3 regions of the Bacillus sp. P4_D3 genome follow, and region 1 is predicted to be linked to each of the others. Evidence: riboswitches for the same ligand, from Rfam matches in the RefSeq annotation. Region 1 holds a riboswitch; each other region holds the start of a gene.
The links. Region 1 has a riboswitch for S-adenosylmethionine ahead of mtnW (2,3-diketo-5-methylthiopentyl-1-phosphate enolase). Riboswitches for the same ligand answer to the same signal wherever they lie in the genome.

Region 2: linked by a shared signal. The riboswitch ahead of metK (methionine adenosyltransferase) and the one ahead of mtnW (2,3-diketo-5-methylthiopentyl-1-phosphate enolase) in region 1 are both predicted to bind S-adenosylmethionine.
Region 3: linked by a shared signal. The riboswitch ahead of AC1DTM_RS04535 (ABC transporter permease) and the one ahead of mtnW (2,3-diketo-5-methylthiopentyl-1-phosphate enolase) in region 1 are both predicted to bind S-adenosylmethionine.

The regions. Positions count from the first base shown of each region.
Region 1 is NZ_JBFUIN010000114.1:4,037-8,061, forward strand. Features, by position in the region: gene AC1DTM_RS13735 (carbon-nitrogen family hydrolase) at 1-708, opposite strand, end outside; gene AC1DTM_RS13740 (pyridoxal phosphate-dependent aminotransferase) at 723-1,913, shown strand; SAM riboswitch class I at 1,966-2,071, shown strand; gene mtnW (2,3-diketo-5-methylthiopentyl-1-phosphate enolase) at 2,136-3,380, shown strand; gene AC1DTM_RS13750 (2-hydroxy-3-keto-5-methylthiopentenyl-1-phosphate phosphatase) at 3,377-4,025, shown strand, end outside.
Region 2 is NZ_JBFUIN010000022.1:16,511-22,152, reverse strand. Features, by position in the region: gene metK (methionine adenosyltransferase) at 1-1,172, opposite strand, end outside; SAM riboswitch class I at 1,342-1,463, opposite strand; gene pckA (phosphoenolpyruvate carboxykinase (ATP)) at 1,692-3,278, shown strand; gene AC1DTM_RS06250 (hypothetical protein) at 3,575-3,772, shown strand; gene AC1DTM_RS06245 (ATP synthase subunit I) at 3,881-4,264, opposite strand; gene AC1DTM_RS06240 (hypothetical protein) at 4,556-4,777, shown strand; gene AC1DTM_RS06235 (DMT family transporter) at 4,806-5,642, opposite strand, start outside.
Region 3 is NZ_JBFUIN010000013.1:17,628-23,269, reverse strand. Features, by position in the region: gene AC1DTM_RS04555 (multidrug effflux MFS transporter) at 1-238, shown strand, start outside; gene AC1DTM_RS04550 (hypothetical protein) at 271-717, opposite strand; gene AC1DTM_RS04545 (hypothetical protein) at 983-1,495, shown strand; gene AC1DTM_RS04540 (DUF3951 domain-containing protein) at 1,514-1,729, opposite strand; SAM riboswitch class I at 1,901-2,005, shown strand; gene AC1DTM_RS04535 (ABC transporter permease) at 2,143-3,060, shown strand; gene AC1DTM_RS04530 (ABC transporter permease) at 3,077-4,081, shown strand; gene AC1DTM_RS04525 (ABC transporter ATP-binding protein) at 4,038-5,048, shown strand; gene AC1DTM_RS04520 (ABC transporter ATP-binding protein) at 5,045-5,642, shown strand, end outside.

The sequences.
Region 1 (4,025 bases):
TGCAAACTCATTGTTCGGATCCTTTCCTGCTCTATTACATGCTACAACATAACACTGGTTTTCAACTGCTCTCGCCTGTAAAAGCAAACGCCAATGCGCTAAACGTACTAATGGCCATTCTGCTACAACAAATAAAACTTTTGCACCTTTAGCAGTATGAACACGCATCCACTCCGGAAAACGAATATCATAGCAAATTGTGCCAGCGCACTCTACATCATCTAGCTTAAATTCACCTGTCTCATTACCAGCTACTAAATATTTATGTTCATCCATAAGCTGAAATAAATGTACTTTACTATATTCATTGACTAGATTCCCTTCATTGTTTACAACATACATTGTATTTGTAACACCTTGCTCTGTTTGCTTCGCTATGGAACCACCAACAATATGTACACCATATTGTTTCGACCATTCTTTCAACTTTTCTTTCGTTTCCAATCCATCCCTATCTGCAATTTCAGAAAGTCTTGTTAAATCATATCCTGTTGTCCATAATTCTGGTAAGACGATAACATCTGGTCTTTCTTTCATCGCTTCGCTTATTTTATTTTTAGCGTTCTCAATATTTTTTTCTACATCACCAAAGACAATATCCATTTGAATACATGCGACTTTCATTTTGTCCGCCCCATTCCTAATTTTTTCTTTACAAAATACTGGAAAGATTATATCATTTGTCACTAGAATTGTAACAACTTTCAAAAGAGGTGAAAAGTATGAAAAATTTTCAACCTTCCGAAGTAGTAACATCATTGCCGACACAATTTTTCGCTTCACTTGTTGCAAAAGTTAACAAAGTCGTTGCAGCTGGTCACGATGTTATTAATCTAGGTCAAGGTAATCCAGATCAACCAACACCACAGCATATCGTAAAAGCTTTACAAGATGCTGCTGAAAAGGCCATTCATCATAAATATCCGCCATTTCGCGGACATGAAAGCTTAAAAGAAGCCGTGGCAACATTCTATCAACGTGAATATGATGTAGTAGTAAATCCAAAAACTGAAGTTGCTATTTTGTTTGGTGGAAAGGCTGGATTAGTAGAATTACCAATTTGTTTTACAAACCCTGGTGATACCATTCTCGTTCCAGATCCAGGCTATCCAGATTATTTATCCGGAGTTGCTTTAGCAAAAGCGCACTTTGAAACAATGCCGCTTATTGCAGAAAATAATTTTTTACCAGATTATACAAAAATTGATGACTCTATTGCCAAGAAATCCAAGTTAATGTTTTTAAACTATCCTAATAATCCTACCGGTGCTACTGCATCAAAAGAATTCTTTGATGAAACCATTCATTTTGCTAGTAAACATAATATATTAGTTGTTCATGATTTTGCTTACGGTGCTATCGGATTTGATGGTCAAAAGCCTGTTAGTTTCTTGCAAGCAGACGGCGCCAAAGATACAGGAATTGAAATTTACACTTTATCAAAAACTTTCAATATGGCTGGCTGGCGTATTGCTTTTGCAGTGGGGAATGAAAGTGTCATCGAAACAATTAACCTATTGCAAGATCATATGTATGTTAGTATTTTTGGTGCAGTTCAAGATGCTGCCCGCGAAGCACTATTAGGCTCGCAGTCTTGTGTGGTAGATCTTGTTAATAGTTATGAATCTCGGAGAAATGCTCTTATTTCAGCTTGTCACTCAATTGGTTGGAATGTAGATATTCCAACCGGATCATTCTTTGCATGGCTTCCTGTACCAGAAGGATATACATCTGAGCAATTTTCTGATATTTTGCTAGAAAAAGCACACGTTGCAGTTGCTCCTGGTGTTGGATTTGGTGAGCACGGCGAAGGGTATGTCCGTGTTGGTCTCTTGCATACAGAAGATAGATTACGAGAAGCAATTAATCGAATTGATAAATTAAATTTTTTCAAAAAGTCATTGACAACATAAAAAATATCTGACAAAATTCAGTTATCTTAAAAATTTAAACATTTCTAAATACTTCTTATCAAGAGCAGGTGGAGGGACGAGCCCGACGAAACCCGGCAACCGATCTACAATTGTAGACACGGTGCTAATTCTCGCAGCGTTACGCTGACAGATAAGGAGCTGGTTGTAAAAAAACCTCTCCTTAGCTGAGAGGTTTTTTTATTTAACTAGGAGGTTATAACAATGAGCGGAATTATAGCGACATATTTAATCCACGATGATTCTCACAACTTAGAAAAGAAAGCGGAACAAATTGCAATTGGTTTAACAATTGGCTCTTGGACTCATTTGCCACACTTATTACAAGAACAATTAAAACAACATAAAGGCAATGTCATTCATATTGAAGCGTTAGACGAACAAGAACATATTAACTCTTACCTTGGCAAAAAAGTATCACGTGGACTCATTAAAATTCATTATCCATCGCTGAACTTTAGCCCCGACTTACCAGCCATTTTGACAACAACATTTGGAAAACTTTCGTTAGATGGAGAAATTAAACTAATTGATTTAACATTCTCAGACGAATTAAAGAAACAGTTTCCTGGACCAAAATTTGGAATCGAAGGCATTCGAAACCTGTTACAAGTTCAAGATCGCCCTCTTCTAATGAGTATTTTTAAAGGGATGATAGGACGGAATATTGGATATTTAAAAACTCAACTACGCGATCAGGCAATTGGAGGCGTAGATATTGTAAAAGATGATGAAATTTTATTCGAAAACTCATTAACACCACTTACAAAAAGAATTGAATCTGGGAAAGAAGTTTTACAATCTGTATACGAAACTTACGGACATAAAACTTTATACGCAGTAAATTTAACAGGGCGAACTTATGATTTAAAAGAGAACGCGAAACGTGCGGTGGTAGCTGGAGCAGACATTCTTTTATTTAATGTATTTTCTTATGGATTAGATGTACTGCAATCACTTGTAGAAGACGAGGAAATTCCAATTCCTATTATGGCACACCCTGCTGTAAGTGGCGCATATTCGTCATCGAAACTATACGGGTTCTCTTCTCCATTACTACTTGGAAAATTACTACGTTACGCTGGTGCTGATTTCTCTTTATTCCCATCACCATACGGCAACGTTGCATTAGAAAAAGAGGAAGCTCTTCTCATTACAGAAGCATTAACTGAGGAAGACCACTATTTCAAGAAAAGTTTTTCTGTTCCATCTGCTGGAATTCATCCTGGTTTCGTTCCCTTTATTCTACGAGATTTTGGTAAGGATGTTGTTATTAATGCCGGTGGCGGGATTCATGGGCATCCAAATGGAGCTCAAGGTGGTGGCAAAGCTTTCCGTGCTGCAATTGAAGCTACTTTACAAGGTAAACCACTCCATGAAGTGGATGAAATAAATTTGCATAGCGCACTACAAATATGGGGAAATCCTTCTCATGAGGTGAAATTATGAGTATTCAAGTATTTTGTGATTTCGATGGTACGATTACAAATAACGATAATATCATGTCCATTATGGAAAAATTCGCACCACCAGCAGCAGAGGAAATAAAGCAAAAAATTTTATCGCAAGAACTTTCTATTCAAGAAGGTGTTTCTCAATTATTTCGATTAATACCTATTAATCTACACGATGATATTATTCAGTTTTTACAAGAAACTGCTGAAATCCGTACAGGTTTTCATGAATTCATACAATTTATTAATGAAAATAACATTTCCTTTTACGTTATATCAGGTGGAATGGATTTCTTCGTCTATCCACTCTTACAAGAAATAATCCCTAAAGAACAAATTTATTGTAATGCAACTGACTTTTCAGGAGAATTTGTTGAAGTTAAATGGCCGCACCCTTGTGACGAGCAATGTCAGCATAGTTGTGGTCTCTGTAAATCATCATTAATTCGGAAACTAAGCTCTAAAGATGATTTTCATATTGTGATAGGAGATTCCATTACTGATTTACAAGCAGCAAAACAAGCAGATAAAGTATTTGCCCGTGACTTCCTTATTACAAAATGTGAAGAAAATCATATTGCTTATATATCCTTTAACACATTTCACGATATTCAAGTCGAATTACAACATTTGTTGGAGG
Region 2 (5,642 bases), on a different contig from region 1:
GCTGCTTTGTCTGTACGTTCCCATGTAAGATCTACATCAGTACGTCCGAAGTGGCCGTAAGCTGCTGTTTGTTTGTAAATTGGGCGACGTAAGTCTAGCATTTTAATAATACCAGCTGGGCGAAGATCGAAGTTGTTACGAACTAGTTCCACTAGTACGTCTTCAGATACTTTACCAGTGCCAAATGTATCAACTGAAATTGATACTGGTTGCGCTACGCCGATTGCGTATGCAAGTTGTACTTCTGCTTTGTCAGCAAGACCAGCTGCTACGATGTTTTTCGCAACATAACGAGCTGCATATGCTGCTGAACGGTCAACTTTCGTTGCATCTTTACCAGAGAATGCACCGCCACCGTGGCGAGCGTATCCACCGTAAGTATCAACGATGATTTTACGTCCTGTTAAACCAGCATCACCTTGTGGTCCACCAATTACGAAGCGGCCAGTTGGGTTAATGAAGAATTTCGTTTCTCCATCCATTAATTCTGCTGGAACTACAGCTTTAATTACATGTTCTTTTAAATCGCGATCGATTTCTTCCCATGTAACATCTGGATGATGCTGTGTAGAAATTACAATTGTATCCACACGTACAGGTTTACCATTTTCATCATACTCAACTGTAACTTGCGTTTTTCCATCCGGACGTAAGTATGATAATGTGTCATCTTTACGTACTTCAGTTAAACGACGAGCTAATTTGTGAGCAAGCGAGATTGGAAGTGGCATTAATTCTTGTGTTTCATTACATGCGAAGCCAAACATTAAACCTTGGTCTCCTGCACCAATTGCCTCAATCTCAGCGTCAGTCATTAGACCTTCGCGTGCTTCTAGCGCTTGGTCAACACCCATAGCGATGTCAGCAGATTGCTCATCGATAGATGTTAAAACTGCACAAGTTTCTGCATCGAATCCATATTTTGCGCGTGTGTAACCAATGCCTTGAATTGTTTCACGAACGATTTTTGGAATATCTACGTAAGTAGAAGTCGTAATTTCCCCCGCTACCAATACTAAACCAGTTGTTACAGTTGTTTCACAAGCTACACGTGCATTTGCGTCCTTTGCTAAGATCGCATCTAAAATTGAATCAGAAATTTGGTCACAAATTTTATCTGGATGTCCTTCAGTTACAGACTCAGATGTGAACAGATGACGTTTTTTTGTCATGTGGTAAACCTCCCTACAGTAATTGTATATATTGTACGGAACTCATCCTTAATTTGCCACAAACTGCGACATACATTTATTCTCCCACACAAGCATACAGAAAAACCTTTCCTACTTAACATAGAGGAAAGGTTTAATTTGCTACTTGCATACTGCTTTTTGCCCTTTGCTCTTATCGTTCGAGACCGTTAGCCTCGCACAGGTTTTAGCACCTATTCACCTGTATTTACCACTACAAGTGAGGTTGCTGGGCTTCATCGGGCCTGTCCCTCCGCCAGCTCGGGATAAGAGAGTATCCGTCCCAACCTATACTAAAGAAATGATATTCATTTGTCAATTAATATTCACATTTTCCTGAAAGTTTTTCTCAATACGCATAGAATGAAATATTAATAAGGAAATGATACATTCACACAAACAAAAATAAATAAATAGTATACATTATTTATATAATTGTGTTATACTCTTGATGGGGATTACGAGAAATATTTCATTAAATGAAAAGGATGGTATATAAATATGAGTACTGTGAATGTCCAAATTGGTTTACATGAATTATTGAACGGAAGCAATGCACAGATTCAATTAAGTGTTCCGCAATTAGTGGAAAAAGTATTAATGCGAAACGAAGGGAAATTAACTTCTACTGGTGCCGTTTCTGCTTCAACAGGAAAATACACAGGACGTTCTCCTAAAGATAAATTTATTGTGAAGGAAGCATCGGTTGCTGACAAAATTGCTTGGGGAGCCGTGAACCAACCGATCTCTGAAGAACATTTTAATAAATTATATATAAAAGTTTTAGAATACTTAAAAGAAAAAGAAGAGTTATTCATCTTCAAAGGATTTGCTGGCGCTGATCGCAACTATCGCCTACCAATTCAAGTTGTTAACGAATATGCATGGCATAATTTGTTCGTACATCAATTATTTATTCGTCCAAATGAAGACGAATTAGCAACTCACGAATCAGAGTTCACAATTGTTTCTGCACCAAACTTCAAAGCAGATCCAGCAATTGACGGTACAAATTCTGAAGCATTCATTATGGTTTCATTCGAAAAACGTATCGTACTAATCGGTGGTACAGAATACGCTGGAGAAATGAAAAAATCAATCTTCTCTATTATGAACTTCTTACTACCTGAACAAGACATTCTTTCTATGCACTGCTCTTCAAACGTAGGCGAAGAAGGCGACGTAGCACTATTCTTCGGTTTATCTGGAACAGGCAAAACAACATTATCTGCTGATCCAAACCGTAAATTAATTGGTGACGATGAGCACGGTTGGTCTGATAACGGTGTATTCAATATTGAAGGCGGTTGCTATGCAAAATGTGTAAACCTTTCTCATGAGAAAGAGCCACAAATCTTCGATGCAATCAAATTTGGTTCCGTTTTAGAAAACGTTGTCATTGACGGTCAAACACGCATCGCCGACTATAACGATACTACTTTAACAGAAAATACACGTGCTGCATACCCTATGCATGCGATTGACAATATCGTACTGCCAAGTGTTGCAGGACATCCAAATACAATTATTTTCTTAACTGCTGATGCATCTGGCGTATTGCCTCCAATCAGTAAGTTATCAAAAGAGCAAGCTATGTACCACTTCTTAAGCGGTTACACTAGTAAACTAGCAGGAACAGAGCGCGGTGTTACATCTCCGCAAGCTACATTCTCTACTTGCTTCGGTTCACCATTCTTACCGCTTGATGCATCCCGTTATGCTGAAATGCTTGGTGAAAAAATCGAGAAACATAATGCAAAAGTATTCTTAGTAAACACTGGCTGGACTGGTGGCGAATACGGTGTTGGTAAACGTATGAACTTAGGTTACACTCGTGCAATGATTCAAGCAGCACTAAGCGGTGAACTTGCTAAAGCTGAAACTGCAAAACACGACATCTTTGGCCTTGAAGTACCTTGTCACGTTCCAGGTGTACCTGACGAAGTATTAATGCCTGAACAAACTTGGGCTGATAAAGATGCTTACAAAGCGAAAGCAATTGAGCTTGCAAACGAATTTAAAGAAAACTTCAAAAAATTCGATAGCGTTTCTGAAGCTATTATTAACTTAGGCGGTCCAATCGCTTAATTACAAATTTTCTGTTGGAATAACCCTTTTACTCATATGAATAAGTGTCGTGTAACCGTAAAGTTCCGCGTACTCACCGACAAAACCCAATGCGGCTTAACGGTTACACACACTTACATAAAAAAGAAGCTTACGTTAAAAACGTAAGCTTCTTTCTATATCTTATATAAAGTGAAACTTTAATCTCTTCATCTATCGCATACCAATACCCATAAATTTACAGAAAATTCATTTTATAATCATTCGTTTGTAGTTTCCCATGATATAATTTACATATACAGGAAAGGGTGAGGCCTATGAAAAATTTTTCTCGTACAGGAAAAATTTTATTCAGTTATGGAGCGATTCAAATGTTTTGGGGACTTGTGATGCTTAACGTTAATTTATTTGAGCATACAAGTGAAACGATAAAATACATTATTCTAATTATCGGAATAGTTTGTTGTATTGTATCCAACTTTTTTAAAGAACCTAAGAGTCATACTACTAAGTGATTTCATATTAACTTATTGGAAGCGGAAACCTATATTTTATACAAAGTTACGCTTCCTGTTGTACTATCCACCGCCGGATCCTCTATTCCATCTAAAAAAGAAGCCCTTTTAGCCCTTTATTAATTCTTCTTCATCCTTCATACTATAATACCCTAAATTCACAACGATTAAGAAATAACCACCCAGAATCCCTACTGCAAATGCCCACATTACCATATGATGCTCAATTTCGTACATAATAATAGCACCCAAAATGGCAGCTGCAAAGCGGTTAAACATACCAAGCGTCGGCGCTTTTGTCTTCTTTACGATACTATCTCCAAGTTTTTCGATACGCCTTCCTAAAATCCAAACACAATACATGCTTACAATAAGTCCAATTCCTGCACCTAGAAAATGTGCTGAAAACGGTGTTAACATCCAGCCTAATAACAGAATACCTAGTAGATAATACGATTGAATTTTAAACGACCTTAATGACATACTAATCATGTTGTACTCCCCTTCAATAGTTTTTATCTATCCAACCAAAGCTATATAACTCATTTCTTTCGAGTCCATGCTACTTAAAATCTATTTCATTCAAATTAAAAACAACATAAACTGTATGTTTATGTTGTTAAAATGCTTTTAGAAAATAATATTATACAAGATTTATAATGTAGAATCCCTCATAAATGTGACGTTTTTCCAAACATTTTTCGTCCATTTATGAAAAAAGTGATATCAATCTATGAACATACGGATATGATGTAATAAGCACAAAAATAAAGGGGGCGTCTAATGGTTTATTTTTTAATGGCTCTCATTCACCTCATTGTCCCTGCACTTATTGGACTTTCCTTGTATTGGTACACGAAAAGACATAGTATTTTCTATGCTGTCCTCGGTGTTCTTCTTCCAGGTATTATTCTTATTACACTCTTCCGTATTCCATTTTTAAATTTAATTCCACTTATTACTGCTATCTTGTTTCTCATCTTTTTACCAAAAATAAAAAAATAGGAAAGCAGATCATAGGTAATCTGCTTTCCTATTTTGATATAGGTTCTTGTACGGTAGAGTGCGCTTCTATTTTCTCCGATTTCACAAACCATAGACCGAAGAAAATGATAATTCCACCGATTATTTGTTGAAACGATACATATTCATTTGCCCATACAGCTGCAAATAAAACAGCTACAAGCGGTGTTATATACATATATACCATCGTATGTGACGCACCAATTTTTTGAACACCAACATACCACATCACTAAACCGAATACTGTTACAAAGAAAATAGAATATAGTAAAGCAAATAGTGTCATTCCGTGTGTAATGTGAAATGGCATGACAAATACATGTGGACCACTTAACAATAAGAGCGGAATCGCTCCAACTAATGTAGACCATGCAGTAACACGTAATGCTGAGTATTTTTTAATAAGCGGTCCTGCTAAAACGGGATAAAGTCCCCAACATATTGATGCAATAAGTCCAATCCCATTTCCGTAGAAAGAACTAGCGAGTGAATGCCCCGCTACTAAAACTAATGTAGCACCAATAAAGGCAATCATGGAACCAACTAACTTTCGAGAAGAAAATTTTTCTTGTTTCAAGAAAATCGCAAATAAAGTTGTAAAAATAGGTGAAATAGAAATGAGTAAAGAGGCATTTGTAGCGGATGTATATTGTACAGTTTCCATAAATAACGTTTGATACAGTACAATACCTACCGTGCTAACGATGATTAATCTTGGTATATCTTTTCGCTCCATATAAAGTGACTTTTCGATAAAGAACGTAAGTAATAACAGTAGTGGTGCTGCTGCCATCATTCGAACTGCAGTAAACTCAATCGCCGTAAATTCTAAAAGTCCATATTTCGC
Region 3 (5,642 bases), on a different contig from region 1:
AGCGATGAGAAATCAAAAACAAGCAGCAGGAACAGCATCAGCTTTACTAGGTTTATTACAGTTCATTTCAGGAGCGCTTGTTGCACCGCTAGTAGGTATTGGCGGAAGTAATACAGCACTTCCTATGGGTGTTGTTATAGCTCTTTGTGAAATTGGTGCTGTGTTATGCTATTTATTCATGGCAAAAAGAAGTGAGCAGCAGTTTGAACTGCAACAAAAACAAAATTTAGAGGCTTAACAAAAAAGAGCTGATTCAAACATTTCTCTGAATCAGCTCTTTTTTTCATTTCTTTGAAATAACTCATACATATTATTCATGATCGCATCATATAAGAAAGCAAGTTTATCCCATACCCAGCGGTTACTGTCGACCTCTTTCTCCCCGCAGTCAATAATATCAGTATGATCTGTAATTCTATATGCCCTCTCAACGATAATAGGAGCAATCTTCGGTATGCGTGGAATTTCTTTTAAGACATCTGCAAAATTTCCAATGTAGACATGACCGATAATCTCGATTGTTAATGATTTATCCGATATATTTAGCACAGTATGAAATTGATTTGTATGTTGTTGTTTTAAATATTGGGCTAACTTAAATGGAGCATGTTGCTTTTTTAATACGCGGCGAAGGTTTTCTGTGTTTTCAATATGAAGTGATCTTTCACGAATAAGGACACGAATATCTTCTCCCATAAAAGGTATTGTATTGTACATAGGTGATTCTCCTTAAAAACTTAACTACGCTTGCGTTATGCATATGTAAGTCTAGCATGGTTTGTTCTCTATGTGTGCTTACAGTTTTGTAAGGTAGAGTGGTGAAGTTACTTGCATAAAGTGACGATAATGTGACAAAAATGTGTGTATATTTATTAAGAGATCATCTTAAGTGCAAAATTTAGGACGTTCTCGGTATAATAAAACAAGTGGAGATAAGAGAAACTGTAATTCGTAGTAGATGTAGATAAAAGGAGAATAAGAGATGAAGAAGGTTTTCGGTATTGCAATGCTTGGGGGTATGCTCCTTCTAGCGGGATGTAATGGAAATAAAGACACGAAAGATACGAAGGAACCGAAAGAAAAGGTAGAGCAATCTACTGAACAGACAGAAGATACGAAAGTGTATCGTGAGGTACATGAAAAGTATGATGCGAAGATGAACAAGGAAATTAATAAAGCGTTACAGTTATTTGAAGTGGCAAAAGAAAAGGGCGGTAAGGAAATAACTAATGCTAAATTTAAGGAAGACGTGCAAAATGTAACAACGGGCATGTTAGAAGATATAGATCATATGCGTAAAGAAATTCATGTACCGAAGTCGAAAGAACAAGAACATGAAATGTATGTTGGTTTCTTAAATGAATCAGAACAAGCGATGAAAAAATTACAGAAGTTAGCTAAAGAAGAAGATTCATCGTTGATTCGTGATATAGAAATTAATTTTTCAACAGCATCGACATACTATAAACGTTTTCAAACAGAAACGAAAAAATAACCTTGCGCATGCGCAAGGTTATTTTTTCTTCTTACCATCTCCGTCTTCATCCTCGCATACTAATACCTTCTGCTCTTCGTGAAATTCTGAAATTGTTTGTCCAGTAATATTATCGAAGGGTGTATAAAAAGAAGTGATACGTTTCTTTTTAATGAAGAGTTTATAGAAACCAATGATAACGAGTATGACAATTGTTAATGGCAATCCTATAGTAGCCAGAAGTAAGGGATCCATCTTATAACTCCTTTAAAGTAATTACCTTTATTATAAGTTAAAGTAGTGATTTTAAGAAATAATGCCATCAAAAACTGATTTTTCTAAATATATCCAATTAGATTGACTTTTCATTTTTTCAGAATTATAATTCAAAATATACAATTTGAACCAAATAATAATATAGCAATTTACTTATCCAGAGAGGTAGAGGGACTGGCCCTATGACACCTCAGCAGCGGGTTCTGTAATAGAACACCGTGCTAATTCCAGCAAGCAAGGCTTGAAAGATAAGTGATGGGCATAGTTTTATTAAGCCTTGATCTTATTTTTTAAGATCAAGGCTTTTTGTGTTTTAAGAAGTGGAAAAGGAGTAATAGGAACAAATATGTCAATAAAACAAAGTAAATTCATTTGTTTAGGGGGTTATCGAAGTGTATGTTATTAAAAAACTATCGGTTATGGTGTTTACGCTATGGGTCATTACGACAGTAACATTTTTAATTATGCATATTATTCCAGGGGATCCATTTTCGTCAGATGCGAAAATCTTTCCTGAAGAAGTGATACAAAACATGAGAGCTAAGTATCACCTGGATGAACCGTTATGGAATCAGTATGTTGCTTATTTGGATGGGGTAGTTCATTTTGATTTTGGTGAATCTGTTCAATCAACAGGTCAAGGTGTATCGGAAATTATAACAACTGGTTTTGGACCATCGGCAATTATTGGTTTACAAGCACTTGTTATTTCATTGTTAGTCGGAATTGCCGCAGGTACATTTGCCGCGCTATATCATGGGAAAGTGATTGATTATAGTGTGAGCTTGCTTGCGATTCTCGGTATTTCTATTCCTAGTTTTATTTTAGCGCCACTATTTATACAAGTGTTCGCCATCCAATTTGAATTACTACCAGTGGCGTCGTGGGGAACGTTTGAGCATACTGTATTACCTTCTTTCGCATTAGCGCTCGGGCCAATCGCAGTTATTACAAGATTTGTTCGCTCTAATATGATTGAAGTGTTGCAGAGTGATTATATTAAGCTAGCGAGAGCAAAAGGTATACCAATTAAGAAAATCATTATAAGACATGCTCTTCGAAATGCAATTGTTCCGGTACTTACATTTGTTGGCCCATTAATGGCTGGACTTTTAACAGGAACTTTCATTATTGAAAAAATCTTTTCAATTCCTGGTTTAGGAAAATATTTTGTAGATAGTATTTTTAACCGAGATTATCCGGTAATTATGGGAACAACCATTTTCTATAGTTCGCTATTAATTGTATGTATTTTTATTACAGATATCATTCATCGTATTGTTGATCCGCGTATTCGTTCTATTACGTAAGGAGGGGAATGTTTAAATGGGGGCTTATGAAATTAATGACCAGTTATTAACGAATGAAGAGAAAAAAGAATTAACGATAAATAAAGATCAGCAAACGATTAGCCGAAAAAAGGAAGTGTTTCGCAAGTTTATATCAAACCCTATAGCAGTTTTAGGGGCAGTGACGTTATTACTAATTATTGTTTTCTCGCTTATTGGCGAAAGTTTAACGTCATTTACTGCGAGTGAACAAGTAAAAGAAGCAACTAATTTACCGCCTAGTAGTGAGCATTGGTTCGGAACAGACGATTTAGGGAGAGATATTTGGGCGCGTACTTGGGCTGGTGGGAAAATTTCATTAACAGTTGGATTGGTAGCGGCAGCTCTTGATATAGGGCTTGGTGTACTTATCGGAGGTTTTAGTGGATATGTGAGAGGGCGTAATCGTCTTGGAACGTTAATTGATGAGTGGATTATAAGAGGGATTGAAGTGTTATACGGTATCCCATATTTATTAATTGTTATTTTACTATTAATCGTTATGAAACCAGGACTTTTTACAATTATAATCGCCCTTGCGTTAACGGGATGGATTGGCATGGCACGTCTCATTAGAGCACAAGTCTTGTCTTTAAAGCAAAGAGAATTTGTTGTCGCAGCAGAGCGATTAGGTACACCTCATATGAAAATTATATATGGGCATTTAATTCCAAACTTAACAGGGATTATTATCGTAAATTTATCATTTACAATTCCAGCAGCTATTTTCTCAGAATCATTTTTAAGTTTTATCGGACTTGGAGTACAATCACCAGCAGCGAGCTGGGGCACGATGACGAACGATGCACTCGGGACATTACTAAGCGGAGAATGGTGGCAACTTTTCTTCCCGGCAATCATGATTGCACTAATCATGTTCGCATTTAATGCGATTGGTGATGGTTTGCAAGATGCGATTGATCCGAAAATCGTAAAACGTAATCGAAAGGAGAAAAAACATGGCACAAATCTTATCTTTAGAAAACGTAACGTTGGCCGTTGAAAAAGAGAATAGTAAGCAAGCAATTGTGAAGCATGTTTCCTTTTCTATTAACGAAGGTGAAATAGTTGCACTTGTTGGAGAAAGTGGTTCAGGAAAAAGTGTTACAGCACAATCAATTATCGGCTTAAATCAAGAATCGATTCATATTGATGATGGAAATATATCTTTCCAATCAAAGGAATTAACGGATTTACAAGAATCAGAATGGAATCAAATTCGCGGGAAAGATATTTCCTTTATCTTTCAAGACCCGCTTTCATCTTTAAATCCGACGATGAAGGTGGGAAGACAAATTACAGAAGTAATTGTGCAGCATGAAAAGAAATCGAAAAAAGAGGCAAAAGAAATTGCAGTTAACTTACTAAATGATTTAGGGATACATGAAGCAGAGAAACGCTTTGAACAATATCCGTATCAGTTGAGCGGAGGTATGAGGCAGCGTATTTGTTTAGCAATTGCGTTTGCATGTCATCCGAAGCTCGTTATTGCAGATGAACCTACAACGGCGTTAGATGTAACAATTCAAAAACAAATTATGGGGTTATTAAAAGAGCGAAAAGAAAAACAAAATACGAGTATTTTATTAATTACTCACGATTTGGCACTTGTGCGTGAAATAGCTGACCGGGTGGTAGTTATGTACGGGGGCCGTGTTGTTGAAAAAGGAACGATAGGGGAAGTAATTGGCTCTCCTAAGCATCCTTACACGAAAAGCTTATTGCAAGCAATTCCAAATATGGATGATTCAGAAAAGGTACTTAGAGCAATTGAGGGAACAACACCTTCAATTGAAACGTTAAATAGTTTTGGGTGCCCGTTTGTGAATCGTTGTCCAGTAGCGATAAAAGAATGTATTCATCGTTTCCCAGAGAGAACAACATATTCTGAGGAGCATAGTTCACATTGCTGGCAGCATATTCTGGAGCATAATAAAGCGAAATCAAAAGAGAAGGTGAATGCTTCATGACGACAGATTTAATAGCTGTAAAACAAGTCACAAAAACATATGGAAGTAAAAATAAAGAAATTGCGGCGCTAAAAGGTATATCACTTTCTATTCCGAAAGGAACAACTCTTGGCATTATCGGAGAAAGTGGTTCAGGAAAAACAACACTTGGTAAGCTCATAGCTGGGATTGAAAAACCAACGTCTGGTGAAATTGATTATAACGGTCAAGTTGTTCACACGCTGAAGTCAGCTAATAAGCGGAATTTCTTACAGAAAGTACAGTTTATTTTTCAAGATTCCACAGCTGCATTAAATCCGCGCTGGAAAGTACGCGATAGCGTAACGGAAGGATATATTTCATTCAGTTTAGGCGATAAAGGATTGAAAGATAAAGTCGCAGGTGATGCACTAGAGCGTGTTGGATTAGATAGACGATATATTGATCGTTATCCCCACGAATTTAGCGGTGGACAACGTCAACGTATTGCCATTGCAAGAGCGCTATTATGTGAGCCAGAAGTATTAATCCTTGATGAACCAATTTCAGCATTAGATGTTTCACTGCAAATCCAAATTGTACATTTGCTGCAAAAGATTCAAAAGGAACAAGGCT